Linked DNA regions of Adhaeribacter arboris. The protein of the gene in region 2 binds, or shares a complex with, the protein of the main gene of each other region. Links are inferred from orthologs where the notes say so. Each region holds a gene or a part of one and is shown on either strand. Other genes may lie near its edges. The genes, in order: uvrB and AHMF7605_RS24620.

Region 1 (8,158 bases), 1.1 Mb from region 2 along the record:
ACTCCGGATTATAGCGATTTACCGCTGAACAAATATTTATCGGTAATTGAGGTAATGAACCCCATGCACCGCTTGTGGAGCGATGGCCGCTGGAATAAACTTACCGTAGCGCACGGTTGCTACTGGAAACGCTGTTCTTTCTGCGACGTTACCCTCGATTACATTGCCCGCTACGAAACGGCTCCGGCAACTTTACTGGTTGATCGCATTGAGGCTATTGTGGCTCAAACCGGCCAAACGGGTTTTCATTTTGTAGATGAAGCTGCACCTCCCTTGGCGCTGCGCGATTTAGCCATTGAGTTGATTCGGCGGGGAGTAAAAATTACCTGGTGGGGAAATATCCGGTTCGAGAAAACCTTTACCCCGGATATTTGCCGGCTTTTGGCCGCCTCGGGGTGTATTGCCGTTTCGGGTGGTTTAGAAGTGGCTTCGGACCGTCTGCTAGCTAAAATGGAAAAAGGCGTAACCATTGCGCAAGTAGCCAGGGTAACGGAAGGATTTACCCAGGCCGGTATTATGGTCCACGCTTACCTCATGTACGGCTTCCCAACACAAACTGCTCAGGAAACAATTAATTCGTTGGAAGTAGTACGGCAGTTATTTTGGCATAACGTTATCCAGTCCGGGTTTTGGCACCGCTTCTCCATGACCGCTCATAGCCCGGTAGGCAAAAATCCGGAAAAATACGGTGTGCGTAAAATTGGTCCACCGGTGGGCACCTTTGCGAATAACGATCTCTGGCACGACGATCCGCAAGGCTGCGACCATGAATTATTCGGGCCTGGTTTAGCCAAAGCTATTTATAATTACATGCACGGCATTGGTTTGAAAGAACCCCTCTCCTTTTGGTTTGATTTTAAAGTACCACGTACTAGTATTTCGCCGCAACTTATTGACCAGGCTATTGCTGCACCAAGTAAACCAGATAGTGAAAAACAAAATTTGCGGGTACTCTGGTTAGGGAATATGCCGGAGTTGGAAATAATAACAGCACATAAAAAAGGCAAGAAAACCGAATACACCTTACTCACTTTCTACGAAAAGGCGGAGGATTTTCAAATTAAAACAACGCCTGTTATTGGGAAATGGCTGGTAGAAATGTTAAGGCAAGTAAGCAGCGAACAACCAAACATAACTCATTTAAAAGAACTAGCCCAACAGTTTCCGGAGCAAGCCAACGTACCTTTTACGCAATTTCTAATTTCTCCAACCTGGCTCACCTTACGCGAAAAAGGTCTTTTAATAATATAAATTTAGTTTTGCGGTTTACTTATACAAGCCAGATTGATTTAGCTACAGCTATTTTCTTCAATATTTTCAAGGAGAAACCTTCTTAGGCGCATAAAATTAACCCTTACATGGGCTTTACCAGCAGGTAGTCTAATTGTACATCATCGCCTAAAATAAAGTCTTCGGTGCCTACCTGGTAAAATCCCCATTTCTGGTAAAAAGAAATCGCCCTGGGATTATGTTCCCATACGGTGAGCCACACGGCCTCGCAGCCCAACAGTTTTGCTTTTTCAAGGCTGAAATGCATCAGTTGGTCGCCCAAACCCAAGCCCAAAAATTGACGAAGCAAATACAAGCGGCTGATTTTTAAGGCGTTTTGAAAAGGTACTCGGGAATCCGGTGCCGGAAATTCCATTTTCACGTAACCGGCAGCTTCGTCAGCTATTTCGGCTAGGTAAAACTCGGTACTGGAGTTTGCTAGCTCATTCGCAATTATTTCGGGCGCAAACCCTTTAATTAAAAATGCCGCCATATTTTCGGGAGTGTTAGCGTCCCCGAAAGCTTCGATAAAAGATTGTTGGCCAATAGTTGCCAGTAAATTTATATCGTCCGCAGTGGCGCGGCGAAGGGTAGCAGTTGGTTTCAAAGTATTAAGTGATTCTACTGATTAAGGTTGCGACCGCGAAGGTAATGATTGCCGCTGATTAATGAACCGGTAAAATATTAACGCACCTAAACTATACGCTATAATATCCCAGGCATCGCGGGTATATTTTACCGAGAAAGCCGGCAGGATTACTTCAAACCAAAAACTTACATACACTACCGCAAACATCACCTGAAATTTTGAGAGAATATACCGTGGGGTCCGGTAAACCCACTGCCGTTGTACCGCCACTACCAGCGTTAAAATTACCGGCATAGCTAATAAATCATCGAGATAATGATGAACGAAAGGCAAGGTAAAAATATTAAAATACTCTAGCGTATACGTTATCCAGAATGTTACTGCCGCAATGATAAAAACTGGATTTCGTAAAATTTGCATTAGCCCGCCAACATGGTTAAGAACCAAAGTATAAAAGACAAAATGGCAACAAAAGAAATTTGCACTGCCTGAACCATACGTTTTCCTATTTTTACCAGGAACGAATCAGTGGGGTATATTTTAATTAAGTCAATGTTAATTTGGTACGGCTTTTTTTCATTAGCCTCGGCTTCGGCTTTGGCCTGGGCTAAAAACGCTTCTTCGTCGAGCAAATGTCCGCAGAAATGACAGGTATCGTTAATTTGCTGATTCCACGGCGACCAGTTTCCACAATTCTTGCACTTCTTTGTCGACTGAAACGACTGGCTCATTCTTTAATACCTGAATTTTTACGTTAGTGGATGGTTGAACGGCAAAGGTTGGATAGTATAACTAATTTAACACAAATATCTCTAACCCAAATTATAAAACGGCAATATTCCTTATTTAATTTCCGCATCGCCATTTAGCATCCATGCTTGCGGATGATGGGTAAACCCAATACGCGGGTAGTAGTGTTCGGCCGCTGGAGCCGCCAATAAAACAATTTTGGCGTGTGGCCCGCCCGCCAGTTGCGTTTGCTTAATCAGTTCTTTACCAATACCTTGTTTTTGAAAATCGCGGTGCACGGCTAAATCAGAAAGATACGTAACAAAAGCAAAATCGGAGAAGGCTCGCGCAATACCTACTAATTGCGCATCGGCCCAAGCTGTAATTACCAGATTGGCATGTTGCAGCATGGCCTGCATCCGGGCCCGGTCCTGAATGGGACGACGCTCGCCTAGTGTGGACGCTTCGTATAGAGCAATCATTTCGTTTAAATTCAGATCGTTTCCGGTTCGGTAAGTAATTAATGGGCTTGGCATCTTTGGTAGATAGATTGTAAAAGCTTAAAAAAAGAAAGGTAAATTCTAACTTTACTTAATACTGAAAAAGTTAATCTCGCAGGATAGCAGGAGGAGTAAAACCGACAGTAGAGACCACTGGTGGAGGAATTGTTTTAAAACGAGGGAAATCTACTCGGTTTACAATGTTAGACAATACATTATCCTCATCGAATTGACTATCATCTTTGATTAATGTTGTATCATGTTCTGTATTTTCAGCATAATCAATGAACATCTCAAATTCTGGTAAGAGATTGAATCTAGTGAAATAATACCTCTTTATGCTAGCTCCACAAGTATAAACCAAGCAGTAATCTTTACCGCAATATAATACTCCATCTGGAACATTTGTCTGTTTTATAAGTCCTGGCTTTAGTTGTTTAATCACAGCGAGTAAATCGACCAGTTCTTTACTTGTCGATAAAGAATTACAAAAACCTAGTTTAGCCGTAATTTCTTTCTGCTCAAAAAAACTAATTTGTTGACGTGTATAGATTGAATCATTACTTAAATTAAAATGGGCATAGAAATCAGCGCGGTACCCTCTGTTATGAGGGTTAATAGAATCATCTGTTGCACCAAACGCAATTAATTCAATTGTATGAACGAATTGTTGTTTACCTAAAACAGAATTTTCGTAAATGACGGAAGTAGTATCTTCGCAAGAAAAGCTCGTCATTGCTAACCCTATAACAAAGAAGCAGAATTTAAAATGTAATTTTTTACCACCAGCCATTATATCTTATTTTTAGATAAAGATGCTTCAGTAGCAATATTTCCATAATTATATATAACAAAATCGCCGATGAATGGTCGGCGTTTTAATGAAATTAGTAGAAAAAGAAATTAAGGTTAAAAAAGCGATTCTTCCAATGGAAAGTATTTTGCCACATAGCCAACAAGTTTCCTTCTGAATGACATATAAATTGTTTCTGTTTTAAATAAGTTAAAGTTGCTCACTTACAAAAAGATTAATCCCTTTTACTTTTCAGCAGCTTGCGTAATTCGGCTAGCTCATCGCGGTATTTGGCGGCTTGCAGAAAGTCGAGTTCTTTGGCGGCGGCTTCCATTTGCTTTTCCGTTTTCTTAATGAGCTTTTCGAGTTCTTCGCGCTTCATGTATTGCACCACTGGTTCGGCCGCAATAGATACCTCGGCTGGACCAGCGTATACTTTCGGAATAGGCCGGGAATCGGCCACGGTGGTTTGTTCAAATATTTCTTCTTTTGATTTCCGTACCGTGGTAGGTGTAATGCCATGGGCTTCGTTGTAAGCCATTTGCACGGCTCTCCGCCGGTTAGTTTCGTCTATCGTGCGCTGCATGGAACCCGTCATACGGTCGGCGTACATAATTACTTTGCCTTGGCTATTCCGGGCGGCCCGGCCGGTAGTTTGAATCAGCGAGCGTTGATCGCGCAGGAAGCCTTCTTTGTCGGCATCCAGCACGGCTACTAATGATACTTCCGGCAAATCCAGACCTTCACGGAGCAAGTTTACCCCAATTAATACATCTATATGTCCCAAGCGCAATTCCCGCAAAATCTCTACCCTATCCAAAGATTTTATTTCGGAATGGATGTATTTTACTTTAATATTTAGTTTCTCCATGTACTTAGAAAGCTCCTCGGCCATGCGTTTGGTGAGGGTAGTAACCAGTATACGATCACCCATTTTAATACGCTCGTCTATCTCGTCGAGTAAATCATCTACCTGGTTCACGCTAGGTCTTACTTCAATTTCGGGATCTAACAGACCAGTTGGCCGGATAATTTGCTCTACGATAACGCCCCCGGATTTTTGCAGTTCATAATCGCCGGGCGTGGCGCTCACATATATAGTCTGGCCTATCATTGACTCAAACTCGTTAAATGTAAGCGGGCGGTTATCCATCGCCGAAGGTAACCGGAACCCCCATTCAACCAAGGCGGTTTTACGGGAACGGTCGCCGCCCCACATGGCTCGCACCTGGGGGGTAGTAACGTGACTCTCATCGATTACCATCAGGTAATCGTTCGGAAAATAATCTAATAAACAGAACGGACGTGCCCCCGGTGTGCGTCGATCGAAATAACGGGAATAGTTCTCGATACCCGAACAATACCCTAGCTCCCGGATCATTTCCAAGTCAAACTCAGTACGTTCTTTAATTCGTTTGGCTTCTTCGTCGCGGCTTTCTTTTAAAAAATATTCGTGCTGCGCCACTAAATCGAACTGAATTTCGCGAATTGCCTGTTGCATTACGTCTTGCCCGGTCACGAATAAATTAGCCGGATACAAGGCTATTTGCTCTTCTTCGGCAATCATTTTACCAGAGGCTGGTTCGATGCGTCGGATAGACTCGATTTCATCCCCGAAAAAATAAATCCGGTAAGCATAATCGGCATAAGCCGGAAAAATATCCACAGTATCCCCTTTTACCCGGAAAGTGCCCCGGGTAAATTCCGCCTCGGTACGGCTATATAAAATCTGGACAAATTGGTACAGCAACTGGTTGCGGCTAAACTTGCGGCCCGGTTGAAGGTAAATTACGTTTTTTCCAAATTCTTCGGGATTACCAATACCGTAAATGCAGGATACAGAAGCTACTACAATTATATCGCGCCGCCCCGACAATAAAGACGAAGTGCAATGCAACCGCAGTTTTTCAATTTCTTCATTAATGGCTAAGTCTTTCTCGATAAAAGTATTAGAAGAAGCAATGTACGCCTCGGGCTGGTAGTAATCGTAATACGATATAAAATACTCAACGGCATTTTTAGGAAAAAACTGTTTAAACTCCCCGTAGAGCTGTGCCGCGAGCGTTTTATTGTGGCATAATACCAAGGTTGGCTTTTGCACCTCTTGAATAACATTGGCTACGGTAAAGGTTTTCCCGGTACCAGTTGCGCCTAACAATACCTGCGCCGGTTCACCGTTTCTTACGCCTTCCACTAATTGCGCAATAGCTTTGGGTTGATCGCCAGTAGGTTTAAATTCAGAAGTTAGTTTAAAATCCATGCAGAATTTTTAGATTTTGTTAATATAGTATAACAATATCCAGAGCCGCAGAGTTGCCCCGCCTCCAGAATAATTCCGACCTATAGCTCAATTTTATTTTGTTATAACCCCTTTAAAATTAGCTGCTTTAGTTAGGCTATACTTATTTCTTGTTGTTGCATCATCCTGAAATTTAATTTATATTGAGCCAACGACAATAGCAAAATTACTAAAAAGGAAAGGACTTAAATAAAGCTAAAGCCAAGGCAGAAGTAATTCAGTCTTTTCAAGTAAATAAAAGTCTTTTGCTTACCAAGCTCCCGAACATTATAATCTAAACTTAATCAAACCAACCAAATGAAAAAAAATTTACTTTACCTGTTATCCTTTTATTTACTCTCCGGCTGCACGTATTCTCTTTCTCCTTCTTCTTATGAATTAAGCAGTAATTTCCGACCTATTCTGGAAACCTTCACGGCTGGCAGAAGCGGAGTATCTCTGAGAAAAATTCCGAATACGTTTGCTCCGGTATTTAAAAGTATTCGTGTTGGCGATACCATTTTTGTATACGGCCGCTTAAATTACGACTGGTACGTAGTGCGCAGAAATGGAAAAAAATATTTCGCTCCCTTTAAAAATATATACCAGTTCCGGACCATAGTAACTAGCGCGAACACGCACCAACTTATCCCTGATTCATCTACGCTGCACCTTATTCATATTCCGCTCTTGGCGGAATGAGACATACAGGCTCTTCAAATTAGCGGAATTAAACAGATTAAGCTTTTTTTAGCATTCCTGGTGTAACCTCTCACCAGGAATGTAGCTCATTACGGTCGTTATTTAGCCGATGGTAAAAAATGAGAATGCCTCTGTTTATACGCTTGTTCTGGCATAATATTTATTATTACATATATTACTAATAATAAATACTTTGCGCTAAGACTAGTACTCAATTTTATCTTAATTCTGGTATTTATAGCAGTTCTCCGGAAGCAGGAGGCTTGTCAGTTACTCTTTGTTTAATTTAAACTTACGCAACCATTTTAAGATGAATCAACCTTACTTTTTCTGTAATAAACGCGAGCAAAAGGCTGCCCTCATTCGAGCGCAAGGCAAGTTTCTGGCCGATCGCCTCAATGGAGAACACTTTGTTTATCTTTTTAGTGTAGATTCTTTCTTTGCCGAAATCTGGTATCGTCGGGACAACTACGAAGTTGATTTGGTACTAAGTTTCAAAAGTCTCGCTCTCCTGGAACCTTATCTGGAAGAAGTAAACATCGCACCATTACTTGGTTTGTAATATGAAAGATTGGTATTGGACGGTAGCACTAATTATGTTAACTTGGGTAGTAGGGTTAGGTATTCAATGGCTAAGAGCGTATAGGCCAGCCAAACCAAGTAAACGACCTTACAAAAGGAACCAAGACAATAAAATTGCCTAGTTCAGAAAATCTAGGCGGATGTTTCCAGAAAGTGGGCAATTACTTTATAATTCTTACTGGTCAACAGCATTCTGAGTTTAATAATACCTTTCATATTCCTGCGATTTCAACAATCAGGATTATCCAACTAACTCTATCTTTTATACTATTGTAGATAGAGTAATAAATCTTATCCATTTAGTATAATATAAGAAAAGAGACCCAAGTATCCAAATAGTAGATACTAGACTTTTTAGGAACTATCATCTTAATTATCAACTCCTTATCGCAACAGTCTCGATATCAGACAGATTTATTTAATTAATTTTGTTTAATTACTTAATTGTAAATAAAGCAACAAATTTAATTGCAGAATACTAGCGGGTTAGGTGCAAAGTTCTCTCTATTATGTAGCCAGCTAAAAAATTTAAGAGGTAGCGCGTAAATTGGCTTTTTATTTGCCTTATACATGTTTATCAAGTTAAATTTTTTATTAGAATAATAATACATTTTTGAATGAAGCAATTTTTCCTCTTTTTTACTTTCCTGCTGTACATTGCTTTTGCTTCAGCTCATGCGAGTACCCCGGCAAAAGACCGGTATTTACCCAAACTT
Region 2 (8,214 bases):
CAATAAGGTGCAAACTTGTACTTCGCTCCCAGTTTGGTATTGACGGTGAACGGTAGCTGCTTCTACAATCAGTTCGAGAATGGGTTTATGATATATCTCCTCGATTTCTTTTATTTCCCAATCCGTGCGGATTCCGTAATTTTCGTTCGGCATGTTGTCAGCGTTAAGGGTACGAAAGTAAAGAAGAATCTACTACTAAAAAAAAGAATCCTGCGAAAACCTCTATCCGGAAATTTAGCTTATGAAGAGAATTTCTAAAAAACAAAAAGCACCGGTATTTAAACCTGGTGCTTTCTTAATTATAAGTTTTTGAATTAGCTTGAATACTTTAATGTAACAGCGAAGATTATTTACGTTTAATATCGGCACCCAAGGCACTCAAGCGTTGGTCGATGTATTGATAACCACGGTCGATTTGTTCTACGTTCTCGATGGTGCTTTTCCCTTCCGCAGACAAAGCGGCAATTAATAAAGCAACTCCTGCCCGGATATCCGGAGAAGTCATGTTAATTCCTCGGAGCGGTACCTTCCGGTTATGGCCAATTACCGTAGCCCGGTGCGGATCACAAAGTATAATCTGGGCGCCCATATCAATTAATTTATCCACGAAGAAAAGCCGGCTTTCGAACATTTTCTGATGAATAAGCACCGTGCCTTTGGCCTGGGTAGCAACCACCAAAGCCACGCTAATTAAATCGGGCGTGAAGCCGGGCCAGATAGCATCGGCAATGGTTAAAATACTGCCGTCAATGTAGGTGTCAATTTCATAGGAGTCCTGGGCCGGAATGTAGATATCATCGCCCCGGAATTCCATTTTAATGCCTAAGCGCTGAAAGGTTTCCGGAATAATACCTAATTCCGGAATTTGAACGTCTTTAATGGTAATTTCAGAACCGGTCATACCGGCTAAACCAATAAAAGAACCAATTTCAATCATATCCGGTAGCATCCGGTGCTCGGTTCCACCCAGTTTTTCCACTCCTTCTATCACGAGTAAGTTAGAACCAATACCGCTGATTTTCGCTCCCATGCGGGTGAGCATGCGGCAAAGTTGTTGCAAATAAGGTTCGCAGGCGGCGTTATAAATAGTGGTGGTGCCTTCGGCTAATACAGCGGCCATAACCATATTGGCGGTGCCGGTTACCGAAGCCTCATCGAGCAGCATGTAGGTTCCCTTTAAACCATTAGGCGCGGTAATCTGGAAAAAAGAATCCTGCGAATCGTAATTAAAGTTAGCGCCCAGTTTCTGTAAACCGATAAAATGGGTATCCATGCGGCGGCGGCCAATTTTATCGCCGCCGGGCTTAGGCAGGGCACACACTCCGAAACGGGCCAGCATGGGTCCCATAATCATAACCGAGCCCCGGATAGCCCGGCCTTGAGTCGCAAATTGCTCGGTTTTTAAATATTCCAGGTTAATATCGTCGGCCGTAAACGTGTACGTAGAAGCATCTTTTCGCTCTACTTTAACGCCGAGGTCGGTAAGCATTTCTATTAATTTATTTATGTCCCGGATATCGGGTACATTGGATATAGTAACAGGTTCAGGAGTAAGCAATACGGCACATAATATTTGTAATGCTTCGTTTTTGGCGCCCTGCGGAATAATTTCTCCTTGTAATTTATTGCCACCAATTACTTCAAAACTGGCCATTTAGATGAGTTAAAAGTTATGAGTTAAAAGTTAAAAGCTGTCGGCAAAGCAAGCCGGAAACCTTTAACCAGAACTACGTACGGTTTAAGAGTGAAAAGTAATAATCAATAACTAACAACGAACAACCAGCAACGAACAACTAAATTATTACTGTTGTTTTTTGCGCTGCTTATCCAGCATTTTCTTGCGGTTATTATTGTTGTTATTGTTGCTGTTATTATTAGAATTATTATTGGAAGAGCCCACTTTTACACTTACCTCAAATAAATTATTTGCTTCAATTTTAGCCAAATCCATGTTCAGTTTACCCCCGGAAAGCTCCCGGATATTGTTCAGGATAATTTCGTCGGTAATGGAATCTTTATTGTACGTGCGGTAAAGCGTTTTCATGAGCTTGCCCAAAGAAATAATGGCAGCGTCCTGCTCGTCCCGATCCTTTACTTCAATGGCCTTATGAATGAGGTGCTCCACGTTTTTACCGTAATGCTTATACTTCGGAATATCGTGCGGAATATCCATGCGGGCGGGCTTGTCATTCAAATATTCCATGGCGCTTAGCGGGTAGGGACAATCCACATCCAGCTTGCCATCTGACATCACGAACAGGTGGTTCCATAATTTTTGCTGCATATCCTGAATATCGCGGATAGAAGGATTCAGCTTGGCCATCAAGTTCACGAGCAGTTGGGCACTGCGGCTGCGTTGCGCCCGATCTTCGATAGAGAGAATATAAGAAACAATATTCTGAACATTTCTGCCGTATTCCCGCAGCAGCAGTTCCTGTTTAAAACTGGAGTTAGCAATCATAAGGTAAAGGTAAGGATTTTTTAGACGCTAGATACTAGATGCTAGACGCTAGACTTTTTTAAATTATCATCAACGAGTAATGTACGCTAGATTTCAAAATGTTTTTTAAATCTAAAATCTAGCGTCTAATGTCTAGTATCTAGCGTCTCGTTTCTATTCATGTATGCGTAATTTGGCGAAGCTGAGTAATAAGGTTTTTTCGCCGGCTTCTTCAAATTCAATGATGGCTTTGGTGCTGTTGCCTTGGGTATCCATTTTAGCTACCACACCAAAACCAAATTTAGGGTGTTCTACGCGCATTCCGGCTTGTAAGTTGGCGGTATCACTGGGTACAAAATCGGCGGGGGGAACGTAGTTACTTGCTTTTTTAACGGGAGAAGCCGGAATTAAATTGCTTTTCCGCTTTAAAACTTTATCAAAAACACTCTGGCCTTCGCCGTACTGAAAGTTTAAGAACCGGGTGTCGATTTCGTCAATAAAACGGCTTTTTTCGCAGGCCCGCAGGTTGCCCCATTGGTAGCGGCTGGTAGCGTAAGATAGAGTTAATTTCTTTTCGGCGCGGGTAATGGCTACGTAAAACAAACGGCGTTCTTCTTCCAAATCGGCGCGGGTGGTCAGCATCATTTGGCTCGGAAACAGGTTTTCTTCCATGCCCACAATAAATACATTCCGGAATTCCAGACCTTTAGCCGAGTGAATGGTCATCATGGTAACGTATTCGCTGCCGTCGTCTTGTTGCTTGTCGGCGTCGGTAATAAGAGCAATGTCTTGCAAAAAGGCCGACAAGCTTTTATCTTCTTTCTCCGGATCATCCACAAACTCTTTTATCCCGTTGAGTAATTCCTGGATGTTTTCGTAACGGGCCAAGCCTTCAATGGATTTATCGGCGTACAATTCTTCTACAATGCCGGATTGTTTGGCAATGTGTTTGGCTACTTCAAAGGCATCGTTTTGCTCCGCCATAATGGCGAAGCTTTTAATTTTAGTGGCAAAGTCTTCAATGGGAGAAGCCACACGGCCGGTTAAAAAGCTTTTAGCGTTGCTGACTACTTCCCAAATAGTATGGTTGGTTTCGTCGGCGGTTACAATAATTTTTTCGATGGTAGAGTCGCCGATGCCGCGTTTGGGGTAGTTTATTACCCGCCGTAAGGCTTGCTCGTCGTTGTGGTTAACGGTTAGGCGCAAGTAGGCAATTAAGTCTTTAATTTCTTTGCGTTGGTAGAACGATAAGCCCCCAATAATGCGGTATTTAATATTCATCTTCCGTAAAGCCTCTTCCATAGCCCGGCTCTGCGCATTGGTCCGGTAAAGAATCGCAAAATCTTCGTAAGAAAGGTGGTTGTTCATCTTTTCTTCGAAAATAGCGTTCGCCACTAGTTTACCTTCTTCGTTGTCGGAGTTGGCTTTTATTACTTCAATCAGCGGACCTTCTTCGTTGTCGGTAAAGACATCTTTGCGCAGCTGGGCTTTGTTATTTTTAATAACCGAATTAGCCGCGTACACAATGTTTTTGGTAGACCGGTAATTTTGCTCCAGCTTAAATACTTCCAGTTCGGGGTAATCGCGCTCGTAATTCAATATATTTTGAATATCGGCTCCCCGGAACGCGTAAATACTTTGCGCATCGTCGCCTACTACGCAGATATTCCGGTTTTTGGCGGCCAGTTTGCGGGTAATTAGGTACTGGGAGTAATTGGTATCCTGGTACTCATCCACCATCACGTATTTAAAAATGTTCTGGTATTTGTTCAGAGCATCTACATGTTCTTTAAAAAGCACGTTGGTGTTGAACAATAAGTCATCGAAATCCATCGCGCCGGCTTTAAAGCACCGGCTTTGGTATGCCTGGTAAATTTCCCCGATTTTGGGGCGCATGGCCGCTTCGTCGTCGGCCTGGATGGTAGGGTCCTGGCGGTATTGGGCAACGGTAATCAGTTTGTTTTTAGCCGCCGAAATGCGGCCTAATACCATGCCCGGTTTATACAACTTATCGTCGAGGTTCATTTCCTTAACGATGTTCCGGATCAGGGTTTTAGAATCATCGGTATCGTAAATAGTAAAGTTACTCGGGTAACCAATTTTAGGAGCTTCGGCGCGCAGAATTTTAGCAAATACCGAGTGGAACGTGCCCATCCAGATATTTTTGGCTTCGTTGCCGATTACTTTTTCAATCCGTTGCCGCATTTCTTTCGCGGCTTTATTAGTAAAGGTTAAAGATAATATATTAAAGGGGTCAACACCTTTACTAATTAAGTGGGCAATCCGGTAGGTTAAAACCCGGGTTTTACCGGAGCCGGCGCCCGCAATAATCATTACCGGACCGTCGGTATGCAGAACGGCGGCTCTTTGTGAATCGTTCAATAATTTCAGGTAATCCATTCGCTTCGGGGCTATCAGACAAAAGCGGCACAAGTTACAAAATTTACCGCATCTTCTATTCTTTCTAACAGCCAAACTACTTTATCAGTTTCTTGTATGTGGGTTAGGTAATACAAAATCTATTTAAAAAATCAAAAGGTACTGGTTCGTGTACTTGGAAGGAACAGCTTAAAGATTAACAAAAACTTAACAATTTCTTAACCTAGTGTACCTGGTGTACATTCCCACTAAGTGCCTATCATTCTTTACTTTTGTGAAATTTTTTAAAGTTTTGGCGTTCTCTCCCACTTCTACCAGCGCTCGCTTTAAAAATTAAAGAGACTAAACAATGAAAAGAATTATTTGTCCGCTCAAGTTACATTTGGGCGGCTGGCGGTATATTATCGCTTTTGTAGGAGTCAATCTTATTTACTTTTCGGCGCAGGCCCAGCAAGCTTCTCAAGATTCTACTATTTCGCAGGGCGAGGGTATTTACTCCGTTTTTAAAAAATTTGAAAATTTAAAATTCAGCGGGTATATCCAACCGCAGTTTCAGTTGGCGCAGAGTGCCGGTGCTCCCAGCTTTGCGGGGGGTAACTTTGCCGCTAATTCCAATAACCGGTTTATGCTGCGCCGCGGCCGGGTAAGGATGGAATATACCATGCTCCACCAAAAAGATTTACCTTCCGTCTCTTTTGCTTTCCAGTTTGATGTAACGGAACGAGGTGTGCAGATTCGGGATTTTTACGGAAAAATTTACGAGAATAAGTTCAGTAAATTTCACCTGACCACGGGTATGTTTCCCCGACCCTTTGGGTTCGAAGTAAATTATTCTTCGTCGCAGCGAGAAGCACCCGAACGTGGGCGCATGTCGCAGATTTTGTTCCGCACGGAGCGTGATTTGGGCTTGATGTTAAGTTTTGATCCGCAAAAGGAGCAGGATGCCTTAAGAAATCTGCGGATTGAAGCCGGTTTGTTTAACGGCACCGGGGTAGCCGCTCCCACCGATTACGATAGCAACAAAGATTTTATTGGTCGGGTTTCGGTAAAGCCCACCGAAATAACTGAAAAATTAATTTTATCAGGTAGTGTATCGCACTACAATGGCGGCATGCGCCAGTTCGGCAAACAGGTTTACCGTTTAAACAAAACGGCTGCCGGACCCATGTTTCAGGTAGATTCCGCGGAAACCAATATCGGTAAAATTGCTACCCGCCGGTACTACGGAGCCGATGCGCAGCTGAAAATTTTAAATAAATGGGGCACTACCGAGCTGCGGGGCGAATTTATTATTGGCCGGCAACCCGGCATTGCCACCTCCTCCGAAGTACCCGCTACCGAACCTACCACCGACGAGATTACCATTGTCAATAACCTGCCTTTTGCCCGCAAAGTAGGTTTGCCCATTTACCACCGAAAGTTTAACGGGGCTTACTTTTACTTTTTACAAGACATCAAGACCAGCCGCGACCAAATTGTGCTTAAGTACGATTGGTACGATCCGAACAAACAAGTAAAAAATAAAGAAGTAGGACAGCCTGGTTCCGGCACCACCGAAGCTGATATTAAATTCAGTACTTTAGGCGGCGGCTACATTCATAATTTTACGAATAATGTACGCTTTACCTTTTGGTACGACTGGGTAAAAAATCAACCTACCCAATTAATTAAATACGCCCGGGATTATAAAGATAATATACTAACTATTCGGGTAATGTACCGTTTCTAATGTAAGCGGCAATTTAAAATAAACCCTTACTTACCGCGGTAAGTAAGGGTTTATAGTTTTGTAGCGGACGAATACAGCTTTTATCGCCGAATGAAAAATACCTTAGATAAACTGGTTTTTCCCTGCAAGATTTTAACAATGTATAAGCCTACGGGTAAATTAGCGGTTGGCAATAAAAGGGTATTCTGTCCTAGAACGGGTTTTACAGAAAGATTCTGATGCACTAATTTCCCCTGGTTATTATAAAGTTGAACCGTATATTTCTGCTCAGAGGTAAATGGAATACGCACCTTTAAATAAGAGTTTGCCGGATTCGGATAAACCTGAAGCACAGGTTCTGTCGCAACCGTTTCTTTTGTGCTAGCTTGTGCCGGGGCAGAAGAATTTGGGCTTACTACTAAATGATCTAGGTTGGGGCCACTGGTACCCGTAGCCGTAAGCCGAATTGTGTTTGAACCCGCCGTTAAACTAATATTTATTTCTTTATTTGACCAGGAAGTCCATTGCCCGGTTTCGGGAAATTCCAGTTCCGATGCGAGGTTGGCGTTGTTTACCTGAAGCCGAAGATGACGTGAGCTACCTACCAAAGCATAGCGGAAGCTTAAATTATACGTACCGGCTGTCGGAACAGAAACTGTCCATTCTATGTAGTCATTCGATTCCTGGAGGTAGTTGGCAAAGCCGGTTCCGGTATAACCCGCATGATCGTTAGAAACTTGTACGCCAGAGACTACCGCATTTTCTGCCTCTAAGAGCGCCGAAGAAACTGCTTCGCGGTAAACGGCCGTATAAGTTACATTGTCTTTGGGCGTAGAAATAGTTTGATTCGCCGAGCCGCCGTGCAGCCATTTTTCAAAAACGTAGGTTTTCCCGTTAAGTGTTTGCGAATTTACCGGGCCGATATTTCGCATTATACCTTCTACACTGTTAACCGCAATAGGGGTATTTACGGGTTGTCCGTCTAAGGTAAGTTTTAATCCGGCCGGTTGAGTCGTCAGACTTATTGTGGAACGGTACGGATGAATATCCCGGTAAATTGTATCGGTTAACCCGCCCGCATCTTTTACTACGGCATACAGGCGGTACCAAACGTTTGCGGATACTTCTCCGCTGGTCGGAATCACAAAGGAGCCGCTTTTTACCCCATCGGCAATAGCCGGGCCGTCGTGGTGGTGGGTGTCGTGGTGAAAATCTACGAACCAGGTAAAGGCACTGGCTGGTAACGTTCCATCTTCCGTATCGGTAGCATCCCCGATAAACCGGATAACATCGCCGCCGCGGTAACGGAAGGTTTCGGTGGGATAATTAATTACGGCCACTGGCCGGTTGTTGAAAGCAGTAACCTTTAAGGAAGCGGCATTACTGGTTGCTTTTCCGGCGGCATTTGCTACTACCACGCGGTAATTACCGGCGTCCGCTGCTTTGGTACTAGCTATTGTGTAAGTAGCCGCGGTAGCTCCCGAAATATTTACTCCATTCTTTTGCCATTGGTAGGTGAGCGGAGCGGTACCAGTAGCGGTTACTTTAAAGGTGGCGGGTTGTCCGGCGGCAACCGTTAGGTTGGCCGGTTGTTGTTCAATACGGGGCGCAGCATTAGTAGTATAAATAATCTTATAAACGGCACTGGTACTTCTTTCCAGATAATACAAATTGCCATCTGTACCCA

What was found.
Region 1: the proteins of AHMF7605_RS24620 (region 2) and uvrB are in contact, whole or in part, in a crystal structure (PDB 7EGT), measured with the Thermus thermophilus proteins. The link is inferred for Adhaeribacter arboris from one-to-one orthologs. Residues at the interface, in WP_096412145.1 of Thermus thermophilus: His654, Arg656, Phe657, Gln666, Asp668, Glu669, Lys680, Arg681, Leu682, Ser683, Lys685, Tyr686, Ala687; in WP_096411307.1 of Thermus thermophilus: Glu23, Leu25, Arg26, Asp27, Gly28, Glu29, Arg30, Phe31, Arg55, Glu326, Asp327, Phe328, Glu379, Ser382, Gln383, His398, Gly400, Arg401.

What each region holds. Positions count from the first base shown.
Region 1 is NZ_PYFT01000001.1:4,952,167-4,960,324, reverse strand. The notes cover bases 3,629-6,547. They hold uvrB (excinuclease ABC subunit UvrB), read right to left. Parts: upstream 6,141-6,547; coding sequence 4,116-6,140; downstream 3,629-4,115. Other genes in these bases: AHMF7605_RS20150 (SH3 domain-containing protein), read left to right, coding at 6,477-6,547; AHMF7605_RS20160 (hypothetical protein), read right to left, coding at 3,629-3,880. Outside these bases: AHMF7605_RS20185 (B12-binding domain-containing radical SAM protein), read left to right, coding at 1-1,251; AHMF7605_RS20180 (GNAT family N-acetyltransferase), read right to left, coding at 1,355-1,876; AHMF7605_RS20175 (magnesium citrate secondary transporter), read right to left, coding at 1,898-2,278; AHMF7605_RS20170 (hypothetical protein), read right to left, coding at 2,278-2,589; AHMF7605_RS20165 (GNAT family N-acetyltransferase), read right to left, coding at 2,701-3,123; more of AHMF7605_RS20160, read right to left, coding at 3,194-3,628; more of AHMF7605_RS20150, read left to right, coding at 6,548-6,860; AHMF7605_RS20145 (hypothetical protein), read left to right, coding at 7,171-7,422; AHMF7605_RS20140 (hypothetical protein), read left to right, coding at 8,060-8,158. UniProt on the Escherichia coli protein: The UvrABC repair system catalyzes the recognition and processing of DNA lesions. A damage recognition complex composed of 2 UvrA and 2 UvrB subunits scans DNA for abnormalities.
Region 2 is NZ_PYFT01000001.1:6,053,810-6,062,023, forward strand. The notes cover bases 2,228-5,202. They hold AHMF7605_RS24620 (ATP-dependent helicase), read right to left. Parts: upstream 4,841-5,202; coding sequence 2,615-4,840; downstream 2,228-2,614. Other genes in these bases: AHMF7605_RS24615 (DUF4290 domain-containing protein), read right to left, coding at 2,228-2,461; AHMF7605_RS24625 (porin), read left to right, coding at 5,169-5,202. In the rest of the region: biotin synthase BioB, read right to left, coding at 1-153; murA (UDP-N-acetylglucosamine 1-carboxyvinyltransferase), read right to left, coding at 347-1,654; more of AHMF7605_RS24615, read right to left, coding at 1,802-2,227; more of AHMF7605_RS24625, read left to right, coding at 5,203-6,548; AHMF7605_RS24630 (PQQ-dependent sugar dehydrogenase), read right to left, coding at 6,629-8,214. UniProt on the Escherichia coli protein: A helicase with DNA-dependent ATPase activity. Unwinds DNA duplexes with 3'-5' polarity. Translocates on single-stranded DNA with 3'-5' polarity. Initiates unwinding more efficiently from a nicked substrate than double-stranded DNA.